Linked DNA regions of Actinacidiphila yeochonensis CN732. The protein of the gene in region 2 interacts with the protein of the main gene of each other region in a pairwise test. Links are inferred from orthologs where the notes say so. Each region holds a gene or a part of one and is shown on either strand. Other genes may lie near its edges.

What was found.
Region 1: the proteins of BS72_RS20620 (region 2) and rsfS interact in binary tests that used the Escherichia coli proteins (3 or more experiments, as listed by UniProt). The link is inferred for Actinacidiphila yeochonensis CN732 from one-to-one orthologs.

Annotation. Positions count from the first base shown.
Region 1 is NZ_JQNR01000003.1:860,709-870,045, forward strand. Bases 3,762-6,603 are described here. They hold rsfS (ribosome silencing factor), read right to left. Parts: upstream 5,481-6,603; coding sequence 5,043-5,480; downstream 3,762-5,042. Other genes in these bases: BS72_RS05210 (histidine phosphatase family protein), read right to left, coding at 4,388-5,035; BS72_RS05220 (LCP family protein), read right to left, coding at 5,670-6,603. Also shown: leuS (leucine--tRNA ligase), read right to left, coding at 1-167; BS72_RS05195 (S53 family peptidase), read right to left, coding at 606-2,567; more of BS72_RS05220, read right to left, coding at 6,604-7,757; nadD (nicotinate-nucleotide adenylyltransferase), read right to left, coding at 7,791-8,390; BS72_RS37060 (hypothetical protein), read right to left, coding at 8,392-8,535; BS72_RS05230 (M48 family metallopeptidase), read left to right, coding at 8,673-9,337. UniProt on the Escherichia coli protein: Functions as a ribosomal silencing factor. Interacts with ribosomal protein uL14 (rplN), blocking formation of intersubunit bridge B8.
Region 2 is NZ_JQNR01000005.1:2,032,127-2,041,510, reverse strand. Bases 4,393-7,281 are described here. They hold BS72_RS20620 (ATP-binding protein), read right to left. Parts: upstream 6,476-7,281; coding sequence 5,309-6,475; downstream 4,393-5,308. Other genes in these bases: BS72_RS20615 (MFS transporter), read right to left, coding at 6,874-7,281. Also shown: sucC (ADP-forming succinate--CoA ligase subunit beta), read right to left, coding at 1-691; BS72_RS20630 (VWA domain-containing protein), read right to left, coding at 1,099-2,322; more of BS72_RS20615, read right to left, coding at 7,282-8,145; BS72_RS20610 (AraC family transcriptional regulator), read left to right, coding at 8,341-9,105; BS72_RS20605 (SWIM zinc finger family protein), read left to right, coding at 9,308-9,384.

The DNA.
Region 1 (9,337 bases), on a different replicon or contig from region 2:
CGCGCGGCCAGCTCGGGCGCCCCGTCCAGCTCGCCGCTGGGGTTGGGGGCGTCGAAGGTGCCGGCGGCGTCCCAGAAGTCCTGCCACTTGCTCTCGATCCGCTCGGCCATGGCGGCCGTGTAGCGGTGGGGCGCGGCCGTCTCGCCGGCCGGGGTGGTGTCGCTCATCGTCCTCGGTACTCCATCGCTGTCGTGACGGCCGCGCCGCCGGATCGCCTGATGCCCTCGCCGGCCCCTCGTGGGGGCGGGTCTCCGGGATGAAACCGGAAACAAAAAAGCCCCTCGCACAGGAGGGGTGCCGCACTGACGTGTTTCGTGGTCAGCGCGGCTGGCTAAGCAGGAGGCTCACGGCTCGCATGGGCTCAGGGTACCCCAGGGGTGTGCGGGGCCGCACGAGCCGGGGCAGCTGGGGCTTGCCCCCAGGAAGCCGGGCGACCTATGGGAAGCGGCGGTCCGGCGACCTACTGGGGCCCGAATCGGAGACCGGCCTATAGGGGTCGGAAACGCACCAGGGGTGCCGGTCCGAGTGTCTCCGGACCGGCACCCCTGAGAGGCAGTGCCGGGCGGCCCTTCAGGAGGAAGGCCGCCCAGGCGCCGATGTCTCGGTCAGTTCTTCTTCGCCGGCTTGTAGGACTTCACGTAGTCGGTGCCGGGGGTGCCGACTCCGGTGACGTTGTCGTAGCCGACGGTCGCGTGCAGCGAGCTGTCCGCGCCGAAGGTGCGCAGCGAGGTGATGGTGCCCTCGGACGCGTCGGTGGTGTTGGCGTAGTCGACGCGGACGTTGGCGATGCCCTGGCCCTGGCCGAGCGGGTGGTCGGTCACGTCGTGGAAGGAGGACGTGCCGTACCGGGAGTAGATGCCCGGGTTGGCGAAGCCGATCGGCACGCCGCCGCGGGCCTGCTCGGCGAGCGCCTGGACGCCGGCGATGACCGGGGAGGCCAGCGAGGTGCCGCCGAGGCGGTACTCGTTGTACTTCGCGGTGCCGTCGGGGAAGGTCATCGTCTCACCGACGAGGAAGCCGGTGTTGGGGTCGGCGACCGCGGAGATGTCCGGCTGGACGCGCATCGCGGTGGAGCCGTTCTCCTTGGACAGCGAGTCCGGGACGACGCCGCGCTGGTAGTACGGCTGCCCCACCAGCTTGCTGGTGCCGCCGCCGGCGCCCGAGGTGAACGGGCCGGGGAAGCCGTCCCAGCTCTTGCCGTCGGCCGACAGCGGGGCCCGCTCGGTGCCCCAGCCGGTCTCCCACAGGTACTTGTCGTTCTTGCCGACGGCCAGCGAGGTGCCGCCGACCGAGGTCGCCCACTGGGAGTCGGACGGGGTCGAGACGTCGGTCGCGCCGTTCTCGTCGATGGCGTCGTCGCCGTCGTCACCGGAGGAGAAGTAGAAGCCGATGCCCTCCACGGCCCCGGTCTCGAAGACCTGGTCGTAGGCGGCCTGGGAGTCCGGAGTGGCGTCGGCCTCGACGTCGCCCCAGGAGTTGCTGACGATGGTCGCCAGGTGGTTGTCGACGACCTTCTGCAGCGCGTCGAGCAGGTCGTCGTCGCCGCAGGAGGCGGCACCCACGTAGACGATGTCGGCGTCGGGGGCCACGGCGTGCACGGACTCGACGTCCAGCGACTCCTCGCCGTACCAGCCGGAGGCGCCGCACTCGTCGACGCTGTTGTAGCCGTCGGCCGCCGGGGTGACCTGCGTCAGCTGGCCCTTGCGGTACTTCTGGCCGCCGGTGTCCTTGGCCAGGCGGGCGGAGTCGGAGACGATGTTCGGCGAGGCGTAGGCGTCGGTGATCGCCACGGTGACGCCCGCGCCGGTGTACTTGCCGGCGCCGTAGGCGGCGCGCAGCTGGTCGCCGGAGTAGCCCTGGATGGTGTAAGCGGCCTTGCTGCCGTACGCCGAGGGGAGCTTCTTGTCGACGTTCGAGCCGTAGTAGGTGGAGAACGGCCCGGAGTTGACGAACGCGGCCTCGGGCGGGGGCAGGGTGTCGTCGTGGGTGGCCTGCCTGGGGGCGTTGTCGAGGCCCGTCACGGTGAGCACGGCGCCCTTGAGGGAGGCCGGCGCCGAGGCCGTGGCGGCCGGGGCGTGGTAGGTGTGGCTGCCCTTGGCGTAGTTGTGCAGCTGGGTGCCGAACGCCTTCTCGGCGGACTTCACGGTGCCGGTGACGGTCAGGAAGTGCTGGTTGGAGCCGGTGACCTTCAGGCCGGAGGAGGTCAACCACGAGCGCACGGCTTCCCGCTGGGCGGCGGTGGCGCCGAAGCGGGCCTGAGCCTGGGCCGCCGTCAGGTAGTGCGCGTACGTCGCCGACTGCGGGTCGGAGACCGCCTTGGCGTAGGCGGCCAGGCCCTGGGCGTCACCGGCGAGGTAGACCCGGGCGGTCACCTTGCCGCTGGCGGACGCGGCGCCCTTGTCCGCATGCGCGGTCGCCCACGCGGGCTTGGTGCCGCTCAGCAGCTGGCGCCCGGCCGACGTGTCGGCGTTGGCGCCCTGGGCGCCAAGCACGAGCGCGCCGGCGACGAGGGGCAGTGTGGCTGCCATCGCCAGCCCGGCGCGGGCTCTCTTGCGCTCGAATCTCATGGAACCCCCAAGCGAAGCAAGTGGATATCGCATCTGACACGGTGTCACCGTTATCCGTGCGCGGAGCACCGCACAGAGCGACACTCTGTCGCCGATCAGTTCACGTGAGGGCCATGAAATACCCAAGAGAAGGTCAAGGAACCCCCTCCTACGGATACTCGCCCGAGGGATCATTGACCTTGACCGCCAGGAGAGTTGACGCTAGCAGCGGCCCTGCCCACCCACCAGGGGATGCCGGATCGAGGCGGCGAGCCGGGGCGGAAGGGACAGAGGGAAAAAAACCCGCCGGACGCGCCGGGAACCCCCCACACGTACGAACGCGGGCCGCCCGCGCCGCGGCCGGCCACAGGCGCGGCCACCTCCTCGACCCGAAGCCCCTCCGTACCGCCGTGCCGCCGTGCCGCCGTGCCGCCGTGCCGCCGTGCCGCCGTGCCGCCGCCGCACGATCGCGCCCGTCAGGGCCGTCCCCTCTTCCACCGCCGCCCCCGACGCCGCGCCTGCGCCCGCCCCCGCGCCTGGGACCGCGGCCCCGCGCACCCTCCACCGCCGGCCCCACACCCGACGAACTCCTCGCCCCCACACCGCTCGGCGCCAGATCGGGAAGTGTGACGGTCCGCACACTCGACGGCCTCCGCCCGACAGGCGCTCTGGTGGCACCCACGGCCACACCCGACGGGACGGTGGACAGCGTGGGGGCTCCTGGTCCACGGCGGTGCCGTCATCCGCGAGGGGGCTGCCGCTGCGTCCGCCTCGCCGACGGCCCGGACCCTCCTGCGAAGTCCCGGGCATCGCGTGCGGCTTCGGCCGCATCAGGTCGCCTCGGCAGGCTCCGGAAACGCGGAAAACCCGTCCGATCAAGAAGATCGAACGGGTCGAGCGAGATCTTCTCCGACCGACGTCGGGAACATCCTTCTGTGGAGCTACGGGGATTCGAACCCCGGACCTCTTGCATGCCATGCAAGCGCTCTACCAACTGAGCTATAGCCCCGCGTCCGTCGGCCCGGCGAACCGGCCGACCTGGGGATTACTTTACACGGCCGACCGGGTGGAACAGCAAACCGGTAAACGGCCCGGGGCCACCGGAGGCGGCCAGGCCGCGCGGGTCCCCGATGCCGTCCTCGCCCCGGAGCGCCAACACCCCCGACGGCGGGACCAGTACGACCGCCGCCAGGGCGGACCCGCGAACCCGGAGGTGACGGCCGCCACAGTCAGGGCCCGGCCGGCCCGCAGGGCGCCGAGGCCGGGACCGGACGCCGTCGACGACGACAGCCGCGGCCGCCCTCCACCACCCCCAGGACGCCCCCACAAGCCCGTGGAAGCCGATCCGACGGGCCAGGAGGGGATGTCCGGCGCCACGCGCCACCAGACGGCGCCGTGAGCCCGCACCAGCCCCGAAGGGCACCGGGTTTCCCCCGGCCCCTCCCCCGCTCCCCCGCAAGTCCGCACGAGTCTCCTGCCGGTCCCGCTCACCCGAGGGGAGTGCCGGCCCGGCCCCGGGGGGGCTGAGGATTGGGGACTGAGGGCACCTCCCGTGCCCGCAGGCCGGGGAGACCCCGACACGCGCGGACCGAGTTCGCGCGAAAACGACGAAGGCGAAGCATCTCCGCGCTTTCCGCGGACATACTTCGCCTGTCGTCTTCTGTGGAGCTACGGGGAATTGAACCCCGGACCTCTTGCATGCCATGCAAGCGCTCTACCAACTGAGCTACAGCCCCAGAACCGCCGCCCTGTTGTCCTGGCGACGAGAAGAAGCATAGCGGGTGGAGCGTCGGGAAACGAAATCGGCTGCGCGGGACCCGCCGGGGGGCGGGCCGCGGGCCTCAGCGGTCGTCGCCGAGAACCGCTTCCGGCAGGCTGCTCGCGTTGTGCTCGGTCAACCGCCAGCCGCGCACGCCCTCGCCGAGGACGGACCAGCAGCAGTTGGACAGGCCGCCCAGCGACTCCCAGCTACGGGGGTCGAGGCCGAGCAACCTGCCGATGGTGGTGCGGATCGTGCCGCCGTGGCTGACCACGACCAGCAGACCGCCCGGGGGCAGCTTGTCGGCCTCGGCGAGCACCACCGGCGCGGCACGGTCGGCCACCTCGGTCTCCAGTTCGCCGCCGCCGCGGCGGACCGGCTCACCGCGCTTCCAGGCCGTGTACTGCTCGCCGAAGCGGGCCAGGATCTCGGTGTGGGTCAGGCCCTGCCACTCCCCCGCGTACGTCTCGCGCAGCCCCTCGTAGGGGGTGGCGGTCTGCCCGGTGAGCGCCGTCAGCTCGGCGGCGGTGGCGGCGGCCCGCCGGAGGTCGGAGGCGATCACCCGGTCCGGCGCGAGGGCGGCGAGCATACGGGCGGCCCGCCGGGCCTGGGCGACGCCGACCTCCGTCAGCGGGATGTCGGTGTCGCCCTGGAAGCGCTGTTCGAGGTTCCAGGAGGTCTGGCCGTGCCGCCAGAGGACGATCCGGCGGCCGCGGTCGGCTGAGGTCACGGTCGGCTCACGCGTCCTCGTCGAACGCCTCCGAGGCCGCGAGCGCCTCGGCGTGGGCCGCGCCCTTGCCGCGGGTGGCGACGGCGTCCTCGGGCAGGTCGATCTCGGGGCAGTCCTTCCACAGCCGCTCCAGCGCGTAGAAGACACGCTCCTCGGAGTGCTGGACATGGACGACGATGTCGACGTAGTCGAGCAGGATCCAGCGGCCGTCCCGCTCGCCCTCGCGGCGGACCGGCTTGGCGTCCAGGTCCTTGCGGAGGACCTCCTCGATCGCGTCCACGATCGCCCTGACCTGCCGGTCGTTGGGTGCGGAGGCCACCAGGAAGGCGTCGGTGATGGAGAGCACATCGCTGACGTCGTAGGCGATGATGTCGTGCGCGAGCTTGTCGGCGGCAGCCTGGGAGGCGGCGCGGATGAGCTCGACGGATCGGTCTGTGGCGGTCACGGAGCAGCTTTCCGGTCGGTGTACCTGACCCTTCAAGGGTCTCACGCCGCTCCGACAGCGCCCCACCTCGCGGAACGGCGCCCCGGGCCCCCGTCCGCGGCGCCGCCCGCAGAGCCCCGGACGCGCTCCGGCCCCGGGGAGGGCGCTCACGCGCCCGCCGGGGCCGGACCGGTCCTGCCGGGCGCCGTACTAGGTCTGGGACGGCTTGTAGTCCCCGCCGAGCACCACCAGGATGTCCGCGTTGGCCGGCACCGTGCCCTTGCCGACCTCGGCGACCGGGAGGTCCAGCGTGGTCGCCACGTCCTTCGCGGCGGCCTCCCGTGAGGCGTCGGAGTAGAGCACCTGGGAGACCTTCTGCGTCGTGGCCGCCTTGCCGCCGGGTACGTAGGAGTACGAGCCGCTGTTGGTGATCGCCGCCTGGGCCATGCTCGCGGCCTTGGCCTCGCCGCTGGCGTCCTTGACGGCCACCCGGGCCTCGCCGGACGACGCGCCGCCGGGCTTCACCGTGGTGCCGAGGGTGCTCTTGACGGTCGCAGCGGCCTGGTCGCTGAGCGTGCCGTCGGAGCCGACCGGCAGCGTGAGGGTGCTGTAGGCGCCGGTCTTCGCGAGGTCCGCGAGCGCCGCGAGGGAGGCGCCGAGCTGGCTCTCGGTGAGCGAGGGGTCGAGGATCTGGGTGAGGGCCTGCACGGTCTTGGTGGCCCCGGCGGTGTCGCTGGGCATCTTCTCCAGCACCGCCTCCATCACCTGGCCGAACCGCGCCAGCTGCGCGGTCTGCGGCTCTCCGGGCGCCCGGTAGGTGGCGTAGGCGACGGCGGCCTGGCCGGTGAGCTCCTGCTGCTCGCCCTTGGGCACCAGGACCTTGTCCTTGTCCTTGCCGGTGCCCTTGACGGAGGCGTTGGTGTCGACGAGCACGTTGCCCAGGGAGTCGACGAGCAGTTCGAGGTACGGCGAGTCGAGCCGCCAGCTGCCGCTGATGTCCGTGCCGAGCAGCGCGTTGAGCGCGTCACGGGTGGGGCCCACCCCGTCCTCGACGGACTTGTCGAGGGTCATGGTGCCGTCGTCGCCGCTGACCTGGAGGGCGTTGGGGATGAGGACGGTGGTGCCGTGCTTCTTCGTGGTGTTGTCCACCAGCAGGGCGGTGGAGCTGGGGCCGCCGTCGACGGGCATCAGGTGGACCAGGATCACGTCGCGCCGTTGGGAGCCGCCGGTGGCGGCCGCCTTGGCGCCGCTCTTCTTCAGCCCGGGGATCTTCCCGGCGTCCCACAGGTATCCGGCGCCGCCGAGCAGGGCCAGGACGAGGACGAGGACGAGCCCGACACGCCGGTTGCGGCCGCGCCGCCGGGCCTCCTCGCGGCGCTCGGTGCGGGACTCGGAGAACTTGAGCCAGTCGATGACGTCCTCGGACTCCTCGGAGTCCTCGTCCACGAAGGCGAACGGCTCTTCCTGGTAGCCGAGGCCCGTCCGGGGGCCGCCGCCCTCTCCGTCCTCCGCTGCCCGGTCCGGCTCCGGCCCCGCCTTCTGGCGGGGCAGCTGCCCGGTGTGCGGGCCGCCGCTGTCGTGGACCGGCACCTGGCCCGTGTGGCCGCCGCCGTCCTGGACCGGCATCTGGGCGGTATGGGAACCGCCGTCATAGACGGGTGTCCGGCCGGTGTGCGGCCCGCCGCCCCCGTACACGGGCTGCTGCCCGGTGTCGTACGCCGGGAACTGGCCGGTGTGCTGCCCGGTGTGCTGCCCGGTGTCGAAGTCCTGACGCGGACCGGCGCCGTACACGGGCATCTGCCCGGTCGGGGAACCGCCGTCATAGACGGGTGTCTGGCCGGTGTGCGGCCCGCCGCCCCCGTACACGGGCTGCTGCCCGGTGTCGTACGCCGGGAACTGGCCGGTGTGCTGCCCGGTGTCGAAGTCCTGGCGCGGACCGGCGCCGTACACGGGCATCTGCCCCGTCGGGGAGCCGCCGGGGCCGTAGCCCCGCTCCAGGGCGGAGTACCCGGGATATCCCGGGTACTGGCCGGTGTCATGGCCGTCGGGGCCGGGGGGCTGGCCGTAGTACGGCTGTTGGGGTTGCTGCGGGATGTGCCCGGGCCCCTGGTAGGTGCCCTGATAGGGGTCCTGGTGGACGCCCTGGGCCCTGGGGTCCGGCGGGGGCGGGGCGACCGGGCGGCCGTACGCGTCGTAGCCGTAGGGCTGCTGCTCGTAGTAGGGGCCCTGCCCGTAGGGGTCCGTGCCGGTGTCCGGACCGCCGTGGCCGTAGGGCCTGCGGGGGTTGGCGTCGTTCACGAGGAACCCCAATTCATGTGTGCGTCGGCGCCGCTACCCGAGCCGGTTCCGGTAGAGGGCGCGCTTGTCGATGTAGCGCACCACACCGTCCGGAACCAGGTACCAGACGGGATTCCCCTTGGCCACCCGCTCACGGCAGTCGGTCGACGAGATCGCCAGCGCCGGGACCTCCACGAGGGACACACCGCCCTCCGGGAAGCCCGGGTCCGACAGCGTATGCCCTGGACGTGTGACGCCGATGAAGTGCGCCAGCGCGAAGAGCTCCGCCGCGTTCCGCCACGAGAAGATCTGGGCGAGAGCGTCGGCGCCGGTGATGAAGAACAGCTCCGCGTCCGGGTGCTCCGCCCGCAGGTCCCGCAGCGTGTCGATGGTGTAGGTGGCGCCACCGCGTTCGATGTCGCTGCGGCTGACCGAGAACTGCGGGTTGGAGGCGGTGGCGATCACCGTCATCAGGTAGCGGTCCTCGGCCGGGGACACCTGGCGGTCGTCCTTCTGCCAGGGTTGGCCGGTGGGTACGAAGACGACCTCGTCGAGGTGGAAAAGGCTCACCACCTCGCTCGCGGCCACCAGGTGCCCGTGGTGGATGGGATCGAAGGTGCCGCCCATCACACCGATGCGCTTTTTCGCCGACATGCTAGTCGCGGTTGAAGCGCGTGACGACCCACAGCAGGAGCAGCAGCACGCCGAACGCGCCGAATCCTGTCAGGTAGGGGCTGAGGCTCGGGTGGTTGCCGCCCTCGGCGAGAGTGGTCAGGGTGGTGGCTGCAGCGGTCGTCATGACGGCGGACCCTTTGCGTGCTCGGGGACGGGCGGGAGGACTCTCCGCACATCGTACGGGCGGGCTGTGGGGAACTTCGAGCAGGCTCCGTGCGTCCAGCATGGTGAACCGTTCGGCGAGCAGGGGGTTGGGCCGGTATGTCCGAACCGAAGAAGGCCAAGAAGGACGGCAAGGACAGCAAGGACGCCAAGGCGGCCACGGCGGGCGGCGGCTCCGGTGAGGCGTCCGGCGGCTCGTCAGGTGCCACACCCGGCGGCTCGTCAGGCGGTTTCCCCGGGGGCTTCCCGGGTGGCGCGAGCGTGCCGCCGCAGGGCGGGGAGCGGCTGCCCAGCCGCTCGCGGCGCCGGTTCCCTGACATCTCCTCACGCGCCTGGGAGCACCCGGCCGACCGGTCGGCCCTGGTGGCGCTGCGCAAGCTCAGCGGTTTCGACACCGTCTTCAAGGCCCTGAGCGCGCTGGTGCCCGAGCGCAGCCTGCGGCTGCTGTTCCTGGCCGACTCGGTGCGGGTCGGCGACGAGCAGTTCCCCCACCTCCACGCCATGCTGCGGGACGCCTGCCACATCCTGGACCTGGAGCGGGTGCCGGCGATGTACGTGACGCAGGACCCCGAGCCGAACGCGATGTGCATCGGCATGAACGAGCCGATCATCGTGGTCAACACCGGCCTCGTCGAGCTGCTGAACGAGGAGGAGATGCGGGCGGTCGTCGGCCACGAGGTGGGCCACGCGCTCTCCGGCCACTCCGTCTACCGCACGATGCTGCTCTTCCTGACCGGCCTGGCGCTGCGGCTGGCGTGGATACC
Region 2 (9,384 bases):
TGGCCGCGGCCTTGTCCTCCAGCGCCTCGTGCCCGGGCTGCCGGAAGGCGGCGTTCTCGTCCAGCGAGACCTTGCCGTCCAGCGCGATGATCTTGCCCTCGCCGGTCTTGACCAGCGGGTTGACCTCGACCAGCAGGGCGTCCTCGTTGACGAAGACGGTCCACAGCTTCTGCAGGACCTCGGCGACCTGGTCGGCGATGTCGGCCGGGAACTTCGCGGCGGCGACGATCTCCGCGGCCTTCGCCGGGGTCACGCCCTCCAGGGCGTCGACCGCGACCTTGGCCAGGGCCTCGGGGTTCTTCTCGGCGACGACCTCGATCTCGACGCCACCCTCGACGGACGCCATCGCGAGGAAGGTCCGGTTGGTGCGGTCGAGCAGGAAGGAGACGTAGTACTCCTCCTTGATGTCGGCGGTCTCGGCCAGCATCACCTTGTGGACCGTGTGGCCCTTGATGTCCATGCCGAGGATCTGGTCGGCCTTGGCCACCGCGTCCGCCGGGTCGGCGGCCAGCTTCACGCCACCGGCCTTGCCGCGGCCACCCACCTTGACCTGCGCCTTGACGACCGCACGGCCGCCCAGTCGCTCCGCCACCTCGCGCGCCGCCTCAGGCGTGTCGATGACTTCACCGGCCAGCACCGGTACACCGTGCTTGGCGAAGAGGTCCCTCGCCTGGTACTCGAACAGGTCCACGCGCGTCCGTCTCCCTTGTGGTTTCCTGGATTCCTCGGGTTTCCCCGGAATTCAGCATCTCGCAGGCAGCTGCCGCCTTTGACGTACAGCGCCGCCTGATCGGCTGGGCGTGCCGCTACGGGCAGGGCGACTGCGCTGTCACACGGGAAGCGCACACGGTGACCGGGTACGCGGCATGTCCGTCTTGCAGGTTATCGCCGAGGGCCTCGGGCGGGTAAATCGTGAGGTCGCCTGTCAGCGGTGAGAACGGTCACAGCACCCTCCCGGCAGCGCTGTTCGCGGCCCTCCGGCCGAGCGGTCGCGGGGCCGGCGGCGGAGCGGGCGCCGGCCCCCGCCCCCGGCCTCAGGTCCCGGACCTCAGGCGTCAGGTCCCAGGTCTCGGGTCTCAGGACCCCAGGCGTCAGGTCTCAGACCACGGGCACCGGCAGCGGGCGCTTCTCTATCGCCGCGGCCATCACCTCGGGAAAGAGGTCGGGGGTGCAGGCGAAGGCGGGTGCTCCCAGGGCGGCCAGCGCGGCGGCGTGCTGCCGGTCGTACGCGGGCGCGCCCTCGTCGGAGAGCGCGAGCAGGGCCACGAACTGCACCCCGGCGGCCTTCATCGCCGCCACGCGTTTGAGCATCTCGTCGCGGATGCCGCCCTCGTACAGGTCGCTGATCAGTACGACGACGGTCTCGGCCGGCCGGGTGATCCTGGACTGGCAGTAGGCCAGCGCCCGGTTGATGTCGGTGCCGCCGCCGAGCTGCGTGCCGAAGAGGACGTCCACCGGGTCGTCCAGCTCGTCGGTGAGGTCGACGACGGCGGTGTCGAACACCACCAGGCGGGTGTCGAGGGAGCGCATCGAGGCCAGCACGGCGCCGAACACGGAGGCGTAGACGACGGACGCGGCCATCGAACCGGACTGGTCTATGCAGAGCACCACCTCCTTCTTCACCGCCTGGTCGGCCCGGCCGTACCCGATCAGGCGCTCCGGCACGACCGTGCGGTACTCGGGCAGGTAGTGGCGCAGGTTCGCGCGGATGGTGCGGTCCCAGTCGATGTCGCGGTGGCGCGGGCGGGTGGTGCGCGCGGAGCGGTCGAGGGCGCCGGTGAGGGTGGCCCGGGTGCGGGTGGCGAGCCGCCGCTCCAGATCCTGGACGACCTTGCGGACCACCGCCCGCGCCGTCTCCCGGGTGGTCTCCGGCATCGCCCGGTTGAGGGACAGCAGGGTGCCCACGAGGTGCACGTCGGCCTCCACCGCCTCCAGCATCTCCGGTTCGAGCAGCAGCGCGGACAGCCCGAGCCGGTCGATCGCGTCGCGCTGCATCACCTGCACCACGGAGGACGGGAAGTAGGTGCGGATGTCGCCCAGCCACCGGGCCACCTGGGGCGCCGAGGAGCCCAGCCCGGCGGAGCGCTCCGCGCCGGACGCGCCGCCGTAGACGGCGGCGAGGGTGCGGTCCATGGCGGCGTCCCGGCCGGTGAGCGTGTAGCCGGTGCCGGAGCAGGCGCCCTGGCCGCCGTTGCCGGGCGGCTCGGCGCCGAGCACCAGCCGCCATCGGCGCAGCCGCTCGTCGGCTCCGGCGGCCTCCGGGACGGTCTCGGCCTCAGGGGTGGCCGCGGTGCGCGGGTCTCGGGTCACGGCATCGGTCATCGGGGCTCGCCTCCAGGGGTCGGCGTCTCGGCAGGGCGGCGGGCAGCGGGTACAGCGGCGAGTACGACGGGCGCGGCGCCCGTGGCGGACAGGGCCTCCGCGCGGGCGGCGGAGCGGCGGGGCCGACCGGACGGGAGCCGGCAGCCGGGTTCCGCCCAGGGCCGACCGGCGCGCGGCGGCGTCCGAAGGCGCGGGGCGGGCCGCTCGCCGCCCGGGCACGGCCTGGCCGGGCATCGTCGCGGCCGCGTTCCGGCTCCTGCCCGAGCTCTGACCTCCGCCTTCGCCGCTGCTTCGGACGGCCGGGTGGCGCGCCCAGGAGACCGCTTCCGACAGTCCGGAGGCCGGGGCCGGGGCCGGGGCCGGCAGGGCGGGGCTCGTGGCGGCCGGGCCGGTGCGGTCGTCGGGGGCGGGCGGGTCCTGGAGGTCCTCCGGACCGTCAGCGGTGGACCGGCCCAGCAGCAGCCGCACGGTGCGGGCCGCCGCGTCGGCCCGGGCCCGGTCCAGCTCCGGCGCGAACCCGGACGCGCCGACCCGCCCCGGGCGGGTGCGGCCCGGCCGGCCGGGCCGCGCCGCACCAGCTCGCCCACCGAGGTGCGGACCCCGGACTCGAACTGGCCGAACGTCCGCCGCAGCAGGGGCAGCACATCCGTGAACGCCTCGGCGGGCACCCCGCTCAGCCAGCCGTCGACCAGCGCGAGCAGCCGCTCGTCGTGGACCAGCAGCATGCCGCCGCCCGCCAGGAACCCCTCGATCCAGGCGGCCGCCTCGGCGGGTCCGGCGCCGGGCGAGAGAGCCAGCCCCATCAGCCGGGCGGCCTCCCCGTCCGGCAGCCGCCCCTCGTCGAGCAGCAGCCGGGCGGCGGCGCCGCGCAAGAGCCCGGGGACGGAGGAGTCCCGCCCGGCCAGTCCGCGCAGCATCGCGGACCAGCGGTCCCGCAGCCCCTCCCCCAGCAGGGCCACGGCCCGGTGCACCTCGTCCATGGGGCCGCGCAGGGCCGCCGCCCCCTCGGCGTCGAGGTGGGTGCAGGCCGCCGGGAAGCCGACGCAGATCCGCTCGGCCAGCCCGGCCGCGACCCGGGCCAGCGCCCTGGAGTCGGTGCCGCGCACGTCGCCGTAGCGGACCGCGCGGACCAGCGCGGGAAGGGCGGCGGCGAGGTGGGCGACGTCCGCGTCCAGGGCGGCACGGTCGGCGAGCACCCGCATCACCTCGGGCAGCGCGTCGTCGAGTCCGGCCAGCAGGCAGCGCTCGGCCATGGCGGTGACCTCGGCCAGCGTGGCCGCCCCGGCGGCCAGGTCGCGGGCGCGGGCGCCCGCCGCGGCCCGCACGGTGGTGCCCCAGATGCCGGCCTCGGCGACCCGGACGGCCGCCTCCGGCTCCCAGCGCAGCCGCCAGGACTCGCGGAAGGTGCCTCGGCCGGAGCGGCCCACGGCGGGCTCCCCCCAGCCGATGCCGAGCAGCCGCAGCCGGTGCAGCAGACGGCTGCGACCGGCGTCCAACTCCTTGCGCAGGTCGAGTTCGAGCTCGCGCTCCAACGCCTCGGGCTTCAACCGCAGCCGGCGCTGCTCCTGCGCCAGGTCGCGGGCCAGGGGGACGGCGGGCGCGCCCTCCGGGACCTCGCCGAGCGCGTCGCCGACCACCAGCCGGTCGCGGACCAGCTCCAGCGGTACCTCGGAGCCGTCGCACATCACCGCCAGCACCGCGTCCAGCGTCTCGCCGAGGCCGGCCAGCGGGCGGCCGCGCACAGCGGCGAGGGTGTCGGCCAGCCGCACCGCCTCGATGACGTGCGCGGACGACACCGGGAGGTCCTCTTCCCGGAGCAGGCCGGCCACCTTCGTCATCCAGCGGGCGAGCGGGCGGTCGGGGGCGGCGAACAGGTGCGCGTACCAGCCCGGGGAGTCGATTCCGGCCCCGTATCCACCGGCCCGGGAGAGCCGGCGGTGCGTCCACGGCACCCAGGTGGCCTGCACCTTCACCTTCGGCAGGCCTTTGAGGAGCTGCCGGTCGGCGGCCGCGGTGGTGCGGGCGGCCAGGGCCGGGACGTGCCAGGCGCCGCACACCACGGCCGTCCGCTCGTGGACACGCCGGGCCTCGCGCAGCCGCAGCCGCATGTGGGCCTCGCGGACGAGGTCGCGCGGGTCGGCACCGCCGTGGTCACCCTGGTCGTCGGCGGCGTCCGGGGCGTCCGGGCCCTCCTGGTCACCGCGGATCTCGGCCATCGCCTCGGCAACGGCGGCGAACGGGGCGAACGGGTCGTCCGCGCCGCTGCCGCGGTGCTCGACCGCGTCCTCCCACCAGCGTTCCGGGTCCTCGTACCCGGCTGCCGCGGCGAGCACCGCGAGCGGGTCGACGCGCAGCGCGTCCGACTGCGGCTCGCTGTCGGGGCCGGCGCTGTCCTGTCGGTCGGTACCGTCCCCAGGCGCCGAGCCGTCCGGGGCATGGGCGCCCTGGGCGCCCGGGCCGGCTTCGCGGCCCGGCCTCCGCCCCCCCGCTTCCTGACCGGCCGCAGGCACCTCGGGGCCGGCAGGCACCCCGGCTCCGTCAGGCACTTCGGGTCCGTCGGACGTCTCCGGAGTGTCGGCGGCGGCGCGGAGTGCGAGGGTGTGCGCGGCCGGCAGGTCGATGAACCGCACCTCCGCACCGGCCTCGGCGGCCCAGCGCAGCGCCACCCACTCCGGGGAGAACTCCGCGAAAGGCCAGAAGGCGGCCCGCGCCGGTTCGTCGACGACGTGGGCGAGCAGTGCGACCGGCGGCCGCATGCCCGGGTCGGCGGCGAGTGCCGCCAGGGCGTCCGCCTCGGCCGGCCCCTCGATGAGGACGGCCTGCGGCCGGTAGGCGTCCAACGCGGCGCGCACGGCGCGGGCCGAGCCGGGGCCGTGGTGGCGCACGCCGAGCAGCAGCACGTCCTGCGGATCGGGGACAGCGCCGGCCCGTGGGACGGAGGCGGCCCGGCGCGCAGCGGCGCGGGTCGGGGCGGCGGCGTCGGGTGTCATGCCGTCACCTCGCGGCAGGCGCGGTAGAAGTCCTTCCACCCTTCCCGCTCGCGCACGACCGTCTCCAGGTACTCCTGCCAGACCAGCCGGTCGGCGGCCGGGTCACGGACGACGGCGCCGAGGATGCCCGCCGCCACGTCCCCGGCCCGCAGTACGCCGTCGCCGAAGTGGGCGGCCAGCGCCAGGCCGTTGGTGACCACGGAGATCGCCTCGGCCGTGGACAGCGTGCCCGAGGGCGACTTGACCTTGAGCCGGCCGTCCTCCGTGGCGCCCGCGCGCAGCTCGCGGAAGACGGTGACGACCCGGCGGATCTCGTCGGCGCCGCTGGGCGCGGCCGGCAGGTCGAGGCCGCGGCCGATCTGGTCGACGCGCCGGCTGACGATGGCGACCTCCTCCTCGGCGGTGGCCGGCAGCGGCAGCACCACCGTGTTGAAGCGTCGGCGCAGCGCGCTGGACAGGTCGTTCACCCCGCGGTCGCGGTCGTTGGCGGTGGCGATCAGGTTGAAGCCGCGCACCGCCTGCGTCTCGGTGCCCAGCTCCGGTATCGGCAGCGTCTTCTCGGACAGGATGGTGATCAGCGTGTCCTGCACGTCGGCCGGGATGCGGGTCAGCTCCTCGACGCGGGCGATCCGCCCCTCGGCCATGGCGCGCATCACCGGGCTGGGTACCAGGGCGTCACGGCTGGGCCCGTGCGCGAGGAGCTGCGCGTAGTTCCAGCCGTAGCGGATGGCCTCCTCGGGGGTGCCGGCGGTGCCCTGCACGAGGAGGGTGGAGTCCCCGCTGACCGCGGCGGCCAGGTGTTCGGAGACCCAGGTCTTGGCGGTGCCGGGCACGCCGAGGAGCAGCAGCGCGCGGTCGGTGGCCAGGGTGGTGACGGCGACCTCGATGATGCGGCGGGGGCCGACGTACTTGGGCGTGATGGCGGTGCCGTCGGGCAGGGTGCCGCCCATCAGGTAGGTGGCCACCGCCCATGGCGACAGCCGCCAGCGGGCCGGGCGGGGGCGGTCGTCGGCGGCGGCGAGCGCGGCCAGCTCGGCGGCGAAGGCTTCCTCCGCGTGCGCGCGCAGGGCCTGCCCGCCGCCGGCGGACGCGGAAGCCCCTTCGGGCGCGACGGCGGAACCGTGCGCGGGCTCCTCGGCTGTCGCGGCAGCGGTTGCGGTGATGGCGGACGTAGACGGCACAGCACTCCCCCACGGGCATGCGCGGGCCCTTCGGCCCGTGCGCGGTCGGTGTGCTTCCACGATGCACCGCACCACTGACAATCGGTCACAGCCCGTGTCCGGCACGGGTTACGGGCCCTCCCCGGAGCACTCGGCGCCGCCCTCGGGCGCGTCCGGCGACCGGCCGCGGCTCCCCGCGCGCGGGCGTTCGGCCGGCCCGGAGCGGGGATGATCTCCTCGCGCCCGGGGACGGGCGTCGGGTCGGCACACGCCGAGGCCCGTCCCCGACGCCGTTGCCGGCGGCGGGAGCAGACGTGACGGTGTGTCAAGCGCAGAGGAGTGGCCCGAGGGGGCGGCGGCAGCCAGGCGGTGGGATGCCGCCGGGAGCGGCGAGAGCGGCGTCAGCGGCGGGCCGTCCCCGGCTCGGGCGCGGCTTCGTCTCCGGCGGCCGCCTCCGCCTCCGGCCGCGCCGCCTCCACCTCCCGCTGCCCCGGCTCGGGCAGGAACAGCCCCAGCCCGAGGGCGATCGGCGGCACCACGCAGAGCACCGCGAGGGCGCCGCGCGGCCCGTGGGCGTCGGCCACCAGCCCGAGCAGCGGTGCGAGCAGGCCGCCGACACTCACCGCGAGGCCGAGGGTCACGCCCGCCGCCGTACCCGGCCGGGTCGGCAGGTAGTCCTGGCCGAGCTTGACGAGCACCGCGAAGGGCAGGTTCAGCGTCAGTCCGGTGAGGACCGCGAAGAGCAGCGGCACGACGCTGCCGGGCGTCAGGACCAGTCCGGCGAGCATCGGCAGCGCGAGGCCGCCGCCGATCTGCACCGTGCGCACCATCCCCAGCCGGTCGGCGATCCGCCCGCCCAGCAGGGTGCCGCTGACACCGCCCGCCAGGAAGCAGGTGAGGGCGGCTCCGGCCAGTCCGCGGGAGGCGTGCAGGTCGCGGATCCAGTACAGCTCGATGAAGGTGTTGACCCCGAAGAACGCCACCGAGCGCACCACTTCCACGGAGGTGAGCACCGCGAACGGCCGCCACTGGTCACGCCCGGCGCGGACGGCGGACACGGTGGCCGCCCCTTGGCGGCGCCGGTGCCGCAGCAGCACGAAGGCGATCAGCACCGCCGGCGGGATGAAGAGGGCCGTGGTCCCCACCCCCCAGGCGATCAGGGCCGGCGTGGCCAGTACCGGGGCCAGAAAGAAGCCGACGCTGCCGCCCGCGGCGAACACGCTCATCGCCGCGGCGCTGTCGCCGGCCGCCTCCCGCGCGGCCTTGCCCGCGGCCGGGTGGAACATCGCCACGCCGAGTCCGGAGAGCATGATCAGGCACCAGGTGGCGGCGTACGAGGGCACCAGGCCGGACAGGCCGAAGCCGATCCCGGCCAGTGCCACGCCCGCGCCGACCAGCCAGCCGACCCGCAGCCGGTCGACCGCCACGCCGAGGAAGGGCTGCGGCACGGAGCTGCCGAGGGTGGCGGCAAGGGTGAGGCCGGAGGCGGCGACATAGCCGTAGTGCCGGTCCAGCACGAAGTAGGGCACGGTGGCGGGGACCAGGCCCTGGTAGAGGTCGTCGACGGCGTGGGCGATGCCCCACAGGCGCATGCGGGACCAGGTGCCGGCGGCGGTGTCCGACGGCGCCGCGGCGGCGGCCGGGGGCGGGGCTGAGGAGTTGAGCTGAGCCATGGCACCAGCGTCGCGGGGCCACGGATGGGGCGGCCACCGATACTCTGCCCGATTGTGTCGCCAACCCGCCAAGGCGTCGACGAGAACCGTCCCGCCGATCGCGCCGGAGCACCCGGAGCACCCGAGGCCGCCGAGGCCGCCGAGCGCCCCGGGGGAGCCGCCGAGGCCGCAGACTCCCCTGCCGCCGACGGCGCCCTGAGCGCACCCCACCGGCCCCTCGCCGGTCCCACCCTCCTGGACCTGGTCCACCGGGAGCGCGTCACCTGGCACCACCACACCGAGCACCAGCTCATCCACCCCAGCCACGGCGTGCTGCGGGTCACGACGGCGGCGGGCACGTGGGCGGTACCGCCGCTGCGCGCGGTCTGGGTGCCCGCCGGGGTGGCCCACGCCCATGAGGCGCACGGTCCGGCACGGATGCGTACGTTGTGCTTCCCGCCCTCGGCCACCCCGCTGCGCACGGACCGGCCCACCGTCCTCGCGGTGGACCCGCTGCTGCGCGAGGTCATCGTCGCCCTCACCGACGAGGCGCGGCACGCGGCCAGGACCGTTCGGCAGCGGCGCACCCTCGAACAGGTGGCGCTCGACCAGCTGTCCCGGGCCGAGACGCTGCCTCTGCTGCTGCCCCTGCCGCTGCCGGCCGACGACCGGCTGCGGGCCGTGGCCGCCCTGCTGCACGCCGACCCGGCCGATCCACGGTCGCTGGCCGGACTCGGCGCGGCCGTCGGAGCGAGCGAGCGCACCCTGAGCCGCCTGTTCCGGCGCGAGACGGGCATGAACTTCCCCCAGTGGCGCACCCAGCTGCGGCTGCACCACTCGCTGACCCTGCTCGCGGCGGGGCATGAGGTCACCAGGACCGCCATCGCCTGCGGTTACGCCAACCCGAGCGCGTTCATCGAGGCGTTCCGGCGCGCCTTCGGCACGACGCCTGGACGGTACGCGGCGCGGGCGGCGGGATAGGCGGACGGGCCGCCCCTCGGGGGGTCGTGGCCGTCACATCCCCGTCACCAACGGTCCGAACATCCAGTAATCGGAGAATCCGATTACCTATCAGACGTGCGACGGCAGAGGGGTGTTGAAGGCCGCACACGACCCCTCGCGGGCCCGATCCGACCAGACGTCAGTCCCCGAATGTCAGTGCCTCCCCCTACCGTCGGTGGTCATGGAGACGGAAACGCGGTGGACCGCGGACCAAGTGCTCGGGCTCGCGCCTGACGCCGCATCGCAGAAGGCCGGCGG